Regions from separate parts of the Mesorhizobium sp. CNPSo 4684 genome, predicted to be linked through region 3. Evidence: predicted binding sites of a transcription regulator. Region 3 holds the regulator's gene; each other region holds the start of a gene.
What was found. The regulator LexA, encoded in region 3, represses DNA repair genes until DNA is damaged. The targets are predictions, from matches to a motif close to TGTTCNNNNTGTGTTCNG.

Region 1: a site for LexA is predicted at 1,229-1,246, ahead of AC04SG_RS00660 (DNA recombination protein RmuC). Genes of this name have one in related genera too.
Region 2: a site for LexA is predicted at 1,125-1,142, ahead of recA (recombinase RecA). Genes of this name have one in related genera too.
Region 4: a site for LexA is predicted at 822-839, ahead of parE (DNA topoisomerase IV subunit B). Genes of this name have one in related genera too.

Annotation. Positions count from the first base shown of each region.
Region 1 is NZ_JBWLUX010000001.1:126,324-128,526, reverse strand. It holds gene AC04SG_RS00660 (DNA recombination protein RmuC) at 1-1,196, opposite strand, end outside; gene def (peptide deformylase) at 1,300-1,830, shown strand; gene AC04SG_RS00650 (plasmid stabilization protein) at 1,925-2,203, shown strand, end outside.
Region 2 is NZ_JBWLUX010000005.1:200,005-202,207, reverse strand. It holds gene AC04SG_RS06685 (carbohydrate kinase family protein) at 1-917, opposite strand, end outside; gene recA (recombinase RecA) at 1,201-2,203, shown strand, end outside.
Region 3 is NZ_JBWLUX010000003.1:21,450-23,652, reverse strand. It holds gene AC04SG_RS03120 (molybdopterin molybdotransferase MoeA) at 1-878, shown strand, start outside; gene lexA (transcriptional repressor LexA) at 996-1,748, shown strand; gene AC04SG_RS03110 (ComEC/Rec2 family competence protein) at 1,755-2,203, opposite strand, start outside.
Region 4 is NZ_JBWLUX010000015.1:201,141-203,343, reverse strand. It holds gene cpaB (Flp pilus assembly protein CpaB) at 1-651, opposite strand, end outside; gene parE (DNA topoisomerase IV subunit B) at 910-2,203, shown strand, end outside.

The DNA.
Region 1 (2,203 bases), on a different contig from region 3:
CGCACCCCGGGTTCGGCCTTGGCGGGCCCGCCGCCGCGCACTTCAGCTTCGCTTTCGCCAAACTCCAGCGCCTCGATCTTCTGGCCGCGTTTGGTCACCTTCGACGTCGACACCAGTATGTCGTCGATATCCTTGGCCGACTGGGTGAAATGCGTCTGCAGCCGGCGCACCCGCTCGTCGACGCGCGCGACGTCTTCCATCAGGCGGATGACCTCGCCCTGAATCAGATGTGCCTGCTCGCGCATGCGGGCGTCCTTGAGGATCGCCTGGATGACCTGGATCGACAGCATCAGCAGTGACGGCGAAACGATGATGACACGGGCGCGGTGCGCCTTCTGGATAACGGCGTCGAAATTCTCGTGGATTTCGGCGAACACCGATTCCGACGGCACGAACATAAAGGCGGTGTCCTGCGTCTCGCCCTGGATCAAATATTTTTCCGAGATGTCACGGACATGGATCTCGATGTCGCGGCGGAAGGCCTGGGCCGCGACCTTCTGCAAGTCGGCGCCATCGGCGGCGCGGATGGCGTTCCAGGCTTCGAGCGGAAACTTGGCGTCGATGGCCAGCGACGGAGCGCCATTCGGCATCCTGATCAGGCAGTCCGGGCGGCTGCCATTCGACAACGTCGCCTGGAATTCATAGGCGCCCATCGGCAGGCCGTCGGCGACGATCGCCTCCATGCGCGACTGGCCGAAGGCGCCGCGCGTCTGCTTGTTGGACAGGATCGCCTGCAACTGCACGACCTGGCCGGCAAGTGATTGGATGTTGCCTTGCGCGGTATCGATGACCGCAAGCCGTTCCTGCAATTTCGCCAGGCTCTCATGCGTCGATTTGGTCTGCTCGGTCATGGTCTGGCCGAGGCGGCCGGTCATGGCGTCGAGGCGCTGGCCGATCGACTGGTTAAGTTCGGCCTGCCTGGCGCCGAACACCTCGGCGATGGCGCCCATGCGGCCCTGCATCTCGGCCTGGCTTTGCAAAATGCCGGCCATCCGCGCCTCGGCGTCGCGGGCGTGTTCGGCGGCTTCCGCGGCGGCGATGGTGCGCGCCCTGGCCGACCGCCATAGGGCAACCACCAGCGCCAGGAACAGGCCGAGAAACACGATCGCGCCGAAGACCAGCGCATGGCCGAGCGTGATCGTCGTGGCGCCAAGCTGGGCCACAGGTTCGGAAAGGATGGAGTTAAGGTCGTTCATGTCGCCAGCATAGCCGATTCGCCGGTCTGGCACAGATCAAAACGTGAACGCGCGCAAACCGCCCCGGTTGACGCTTTTCGCATGACGTCTTAGGTGAGACGCCATGTCGATCAAGCCGCTCATCATCCTTCCCGATCCCATCCTGCGCCAGGTTTCCAAACCTGTCGAACGCGTCGATGCGCCTTTGCGCAAACTGGCCGACGACATGCTGGAGACCATGTATGACGCGCCGGGCATCGGCCTGGCCGCAATCCAGATCGGCGAGCCGCTGCGCATGCTGGTCATCGACCTCGCCAAGGAAGACGAGACGCCGGCGCCGCATGTCTTCATCAATCCCGAAATCCTCGCAAGCGCCGACGCCCGCTCGGTCTACGAGGAAGGCTGCCTGTCGATCCCGGACTATTATGCCGAGGTCGAACGGCCGGCTTCGGTGCGGGTGAAATATCTCGACCGCGACGGCAAGCTGCAGGAGATCGAGGCCGAAGGCCTGATGGCGACCTGCCTGCAGCATGAGATCGACCACCTCAACGGCGTGCTGTTCATCGACCACATCTCGAAACTGAAGCGCGACATGGTGGTCAAGAAGTTCAAGAAGCTCGCCAAGGACAAGGCGCCGGGCAAGCTGGTGGGATAGGTCCGGATTCCAGCCCCTCAAATCACATTCGACCCACTCCATATTGAGAGACGTTCCTTGGTGTGATATCATTGATATCATCCTGGAGGCGGCAATGGGCGATATGCTGATCAGAGACATACCCGAACCGTTGAAACGTGAAATCGAGCATGCGGCACGCAAGGGCGGCCAAAGCCTCTCGATCAAGGCTATCGATCTGTTGCGAAAAGGCATGGTCGCGGAAAAGGAGGGCGGATCCGAGCCCGGGCTTTCGGCTTGGGATGCGATCCGCGCTGCCTTCGCATCGGAAAACGCAATCAGCGACGAATTTGCGCAGATGATGGATGAAATCGAAGCCGAACGAAAACGCGACTTTGGACGCCCTGTCGAGGAT
Region 2 (2,203 bases), on a different contig from region 3:
AGAGCCAGCGCCTCGGCAAAGGTCGCGGCGGTGAAGGCCGGCACGGCATCCGCACTCTCGATAGCAAGCGTTGCGGCGGCCACGCCTTCGCGCAGGGCCTGTCGCAATGCCAGGCCGCGCAGCAGGGCAGCGATGGTAGCGCCGGCCAGCGCATCGCCGGCGCCGGTGACGTCGGCAATTTTTCTCGGCGCCGGCGGCAGGATGGAGAAGGCGCCGGCTTCGTCAAAGCCGAGCACCGGGCCGTCGCCCGCCGTCACCACGCCACTGGTGAGGCCGCTGCAGCGCAAGCCGTCGACGGTCTCGCGCTCGGTGGCATTGGCGCCGACGCCGGCCAGCACCATGGCCTCACGCCGGTTCATGAAGACCTGCGCGAGCTCCTTCAGCACCGGGATCAGCCGCACCACTTTGGCCGGCGAAATGGCGATGGCGTAGACCGGCTTGCCGGCGGCGAGCGCCACCAGCCGTTCGAGTGCCGAAGACGGGAGATTGGCGTCGCACAGCACCGCATCGGCCTCGGCGACCGCCTCGCGCACCTTGGAGCGGCGGAGCTGCTTGGGAAACGCCAGGTCGTAGAGCGCCATGTCGGCAAAGCCGGTGATCAGCTCGCCGTCGCGGTCGATCAGGGCGGTGTAGCTCGGCGTCGTGCGGTCGAGGAACACCGCCGACAGGTCGGCAATGCCGGCCTCAGCGATGGCGCGCGACACCGTCTCGCCCGCCGCATCGCCGCCGCGCATTGACATGAGCGAGGCCGAAACACCAAGCCGCGCGAGGCTGCGCAGCGCATTGAAGACGCCGCCGCCGACATCCTCGCGCATCGTCCCGGGGTTGGACGCTGCCGGCACGTAGGCGCCGGACACCTGGCCGCGCCGGTCGATATGGGCGCCGCCCACCGCCAGGATTCTTGCTGATTTCACCATGCCGGCGATATGACCTTTGTTATTTGAGCCGCACAAGCGCTACGCTGTGCGGCGGAGCTTCGCAGGCAAGCCAGCGATTCGGGCGGGGCCAAACCGCCGGACCGTCTGGCCCCATGCGGAAAGCGTCCGAAAACCAAACCACGAGACAAAAAAAGAACAAATCAGGATAAAGATTGTTTTTCAGATATTTGACCCCTCTTGCCAAACGAGAACAAAAAAGGTACAAACTGGGCAGGGATTACGGATTGTCCGGCCTTCATTGACGACCAAGGGGTGATGTATCATGGCTCAGAATTCTTTGCGGCTTGTAGAGGACAAAGCGGTGGACAAATCAAAGGCTCTGGACGCGGCGCTGTCGCAAATCGAGCGCGCCTTCGGCAAGGGCTCGATCATGCGGCTGGGTGCCAATGAGCAGGTCGTCGAGATCGAAACCGTGCCGACCGGATCGCTTGGCCTCGACATCGCGCTTGGCGTCGGCGGCCTGCCGCGCGGCCGCATCGTCGAGATCTATGGGCCGGAAAGCTCGGGCAAGACCACGCTGGCGCTGCACACGGTTGCCGAAGCCCAGAAGAAGGGCGGCATCTGCGCCTTTGTCGATGCCGAACACGCGCTCGACCCGGTCTATGCCCGCAAGCTCGGCGTCGATCTCGAAAATCTGCTGATCTCGCAGCCCGACACCGGCGAGCAGGCGCTGGAGATTTGCGACACGCTGGTGCGTTCCGGCGCCATCGACGTGCTGGTGGTCGATTCGGTTGCGGCACTGACGCCGCGCGCTGAAATCGAGGGCGAAATGGGCGATTCGCTCCCCGGCCTGCAGGCGCGTTTGATGAGCCAGGCGCTGCGCAAGCTGACCGCGTCGATCTCGCGCTCCAACACCATGGTCATCTTCATCAACCAGATCCGCATGAAGATCGGCGTCATGTTCGGTTCGCCAGAAACCACCACCGGCGGCAATGCGCTGAAATTCTACGCTTCGGTGCGCCTCGACATCCGCCGCATCGGCTCGGTCAAGGACCGCGACGAGGTCGTCGGCAACCAGACCCGCGTCAAGGTGGTCAAGAACAAGCTGGCGCCGCCCTTCAAGGTGGTCGAGTTCGACATCATGTATGGCGAAGGCGTCTCCAAGACCGGCGAACTGGTCGACCTCGGCGTCAAGGCCGGCGTGGTCGAAAAGTCGGGCGCCTGGTTCTCCTACAATTCGCAGCGCCTCGGCCAAGGCCGCGAGAACGCCAAACTGTTCCTGCGCGACAATCCCGACACGGCGCGCGAGATCGAACTGGCGCTCA
Region 3 (2,203 bases):
AGGAGAATGTCCGCGACCTTGGCAATGGCCATATCGAGGTCACCGAGCCGACCGCGAAAGACCGTAACATCCGCCGCCGTGGACTGGATTTCTCGCAAGGCGACCTGCTCCTGCAAAAAGGTCGCGCGCTCGATCCGGCCGCATTGTCGCTTGCGGCGTCGGCCAATCATCCGATGCTCAACGTCGTGCGCCGGCCTCTGGTCGCGATCATCGCCACCGGCGACGAATTGCTGCCGCCGGGGCGTGACCCCGGTCCGGATCAGATCATCTCCTCCAACGCTTACGGCGTTGCGGCCGCCGCGCAGTCTGTCGGCGCCAAAGCGCTTGATCTCGGCATCGCGGCAGATCGCAAGGCCGAGATAGCGGCGCTGGTGCGCAAGGCTGTCGCGGCAAAGGCCGACGTCATCGTCACGCTCGGCGGCGCCTCGGTCGGCGACCACGACCTTGTGCACGATGTACTGACCGGCGAAGGCATGAAGCTCGATTTCTGGAAGCTCGCCATGCGCCCGGGCAAGCCGCTGATGTTCGGGCGTCTCGGCGACATCAGGTGCATCGGCCTGCCCGGCAATCCGGTGGCGAGCCTGGTCTGCTCGCAGCTGTTTTTGAAGCCGCTTTTGGCGCAGCTCGGCGGCCGCACGCACCGGCAGGACATCCGCCCGGCGCAGCTTGGCGCCGCGATGCCGGCCAATGACCTGAGGCAAGACTATGTGCGCGCCGTGGTGAGCGAAGAAACCGGCGCACGGGTGGCGACGCCGTTCGGCATCCAGGATTCCTCGATGCTGAGAATGCTGGCCGACGCCAACGGCTTGATCGTGCGCGAGCCCTTCGCTCCGGCCGCCGCCGCGGGTGCCGCCTGCAGCGTCCTGATGTTACGCTGAACAAAACGTCAACACATTCATTAAACTTTAAAAGGTTGCGGAACACAACTGGAACAGATAGTGTTTGTTCTGGGTTTGTTTTTTCTGATTCTGGTTTCAGGACCCGTGGGGGCCGCGATGCTGACGCGCAAACAACATGAACTTCTGATGTTCATCCATGAACGCCTGAAGGAGAGCGGAATCCCGCCGTCTTTCGACGAGATGAAGGAGGCGCTCGACCTCGCGTCCAAGTCCGGCATTCACCGCCTGATCACGGCGCTTGAGGAGCGTGGTTTCATTCGCCGGCTGCCAAACCGGGCGCGCGCGCTGGAAGTGCTGCGGCTGCCCGACTCGATCGCGCCCGGCCTCAATGCGGCGAAGAAGTTCTCGCCAAGCGTCATCCAGGGCAGTCTCGGTCAAGGTGGTCAGGGGCAAGGCGGTATCGGCCGCCAGATCAAGCCGGCCTCCTCGTCTCGTTCGATGTCGGCCGGCAATGACGACGCCGTTTCCGCGGTGTCGATCCCGGTGATGGGCCGCATCGCCGCCGGTGTGCCGATCGACGCCATCCAGCACCAGACGCATTCGATCTCGGTGCCGCCGGACATGATCATGGGCGGCGAACACTACGCGCTCGAGGTCAAGGGTGACTCGATGATCGAGGCCGGGATTTTCGACGGCGATACGGTGATCATCCGCAATGCCGATACGGCGAGCCCCGGCGAGATCGTGGTGGCGCTGGTCGACGAGGAGGAAGCGACGTTGAAGCGCTTCCGCCGCAAGGGCGCCTCGATCGCGCTGGAAGCCGCCAACCCGGCCTACGAAACCCGCATCTTCGGGCCGGACCGGGTCAAGGTGCAGGGCAAGCTGGTCGGCCTGATCAGGCGTTACTAGAGCCGGCTACTTTTCGCGCTGCTTGTAAGGCGGCAGACCGCGTGCTTCGCGTGAGAAGCGGCGTTGCTCGTGCCAGGGACGATAGGGCTTGTCGACGGCGAAACGGATCATTGGCGCTGTCGCGGCCGATTGTGGGTCGAAGAAGACGGCGGCACTGCCATCGCGGGCAAGTTGCTTCTTGGTCACGACCAGCACCAGCGAGTCGCGGCACGGATTGTAGGCGGTGGCGTCGTCGATGACGATCAGGCTGGCGTAGGCGCAGGCTGGCCGCGCTGTGTTGCGGTCTTTTGCCAGCGCGATGATGGCTCCGGCCGGGTGCCGGGCAATGCAGAGATTGCCTGTGCAATAGAAGGGCGAGCCGGGCGGCAGGTCCAGCGGGTCTAGATCGAACCGCGTGTCCGTTGCCTCGAAAATCTCGGGCGGGATTATGGTTTCCGCCCTCAGCGCGCGTTTCC
Region 4 (2,203 bases), on a different contig from region 3:
CTGCGCGCCGTCCGTTGTTACCTCGATGGTTACGGAATTGGCGATCTGCGGCGTGGTCTGGCGCTCGTCGGCGCCCTGGCCGACGGTCAGCACCCTGGCGTCGGAGACGACGATTTCGGAGGTAACGGTCGAACCGGCCGCGCCTTGCGCATTCTTGGCCACTTCCTGGATTTCGCCGGCATCGCGTGTCAGCACCACGTCGACGCGGTCGCCCGGCATCACGAAGCCCCCGACCCCGGCGATCTCGTCGGTGCGGATGGTCACCGCCCGCATGCCGGGCGTCATCATGTTGGACAGCGTCGCGCGGCCGTTCGGCCCCGACAGCTTGCTGAGCAGCACCGGCTCGTTGATCTCGATCGGCGACAGCACAACACGGCTGCCTTCGGCAAGCAATGCGTTGATGGTGGTGAAGGCGCCCTGCGGCACGGACTCTTCCGACCATGGGATTTCACTGAGCTGTGCGCGGTCGAGTTCCATGCCGTAACGCAGCGGTGTGTTGGCCACCACAATGGTCTTGAACTCAACTTTTGGGGTCACGGGCGCCGGGATCGCCGCCGTCTTTTCCTCGGCATCGGTCCTGGCCTGGCTCTTGACCCAGAAATCCGCGGCAAAGATCGAGATCGCGCCGAAGACGGCGGCGATTCCGATCATAGTTATGGCCTTGCCCCTCACAACTAACCCCTGACACCCTGATGGTCTTTTGTTTATTGAGGCCCACACTAGGCCGCTTGGTTAAAGATTCAGGAATCCCGGCCGGTCCGCACGGACCTATTTCCGCCGGCTTGGTTATCGAAAGGTTTTAGGATAAGAAGGGGTTAATCCCGAACGTAACAGGAACTTCCGTCGCTTGGCGCTGAAAAGCGTGGCAGTATCGGCGGGTGATTCGCGGCACCGGATTCTATGGCAGGCATGGACGACAACAACGATCTTTTCGGCAATCTGGAAAAGCAGCCCCAACCGACCCGGACAACGGCGCGTCCAGCTGATCCGCTTGTGCAGGCCGCGAAGCGTCCCGTTGCGACCAAGGATGGCAGCGAAGGCTACAGCGCTGCCGACATCGAGGTGCTGGAAGGGCTGGAGCCGGTGCGGCGCCGTCCCGGCATGTATATTGGCGGCACCGATGACAAGGCGATGCACCATCTGTTCGCCGAGGTCATCGACAATTCGATGGACGAGGCGGTCGCCGGCCATGCCACCTTCATCGACGTCGAGCTTTCGGCCGACGGGTTTCTGACCGTTACCGACAATGGCCGCGGCATCCCGGTCGATCCGCATCCCAAATTCAAGAAGCCGGCGCTCGAAGTCATCATGACGACGCTGCATTCGGGCGGCAAATTCGACTCCAAGGTTTATGAGACCTCGGGCGGCCTGCACGGCGTCGGCGTCTCCGTCGTCAATGCGCTGTCGGACCATCTCGAAGTCGAAGTGGCGCGAGGCCGCCAGCTCTACCGCCAAAGATTCTCTCGTGGCGTTCCGGTGAGCGGGCTGGAGCAGCTCGGCGAAGTGCACAACCGGCGCGGCACCAAGATCCGCTTCCATCCCGACGAGCAGATCTTCGGCAAGGGCGCAGCCTTCGAGCCGGCGCGGCTCTATCGCATGACGCGCTCGAAAGCCTACCTGTTCGGCGGTGTCGAGATCCGCTGGAGCTGCGATCCGTCGCTGATCAAGGAAAAGGACCAGACGCCGGCCAAGGCGGAGTTCCATTTCCCCGGCGGCCTGAAGGACTACCTCAAGGCATCGCTCGGCGACGACTTCCAGGTGACGCGGGAAATCTTCGCCGGCAAGAGCGAGAAGCAGGGCGGCCACGGCTCGCTGGAATGGGCGGTGACCTGGTTCGGCGGCGACGGCTTCATCAACTCCTACTGCAACACCATCCCGACCGGCGAAGGCGGCACGCACGAAGCCGGCTTCCGCAATGTGCTGACACGCGGGCTTCGCGCCTATGCCGATCTCGTCGGCAACAAGCGCGCCTCGATCGTCACCTCCGAAGACGTCATGATCTCGGCGGCAGGCATGCTTTCGGTGTTCATCCGCGAGCCGGAATTCGTCGGCCAGACCAAGGATCGGCTGGCGACGATCGAGGCCATTCGCATTGTCGAGACCGCCATCCGCGATCCCTTCGACCATTGGCTGGCCGACAATCCGCAGGAAGCCTCCAAGCTCTTGGAATGGGTGATCGCGCGCGCCGACGAGCGGGTGCGCC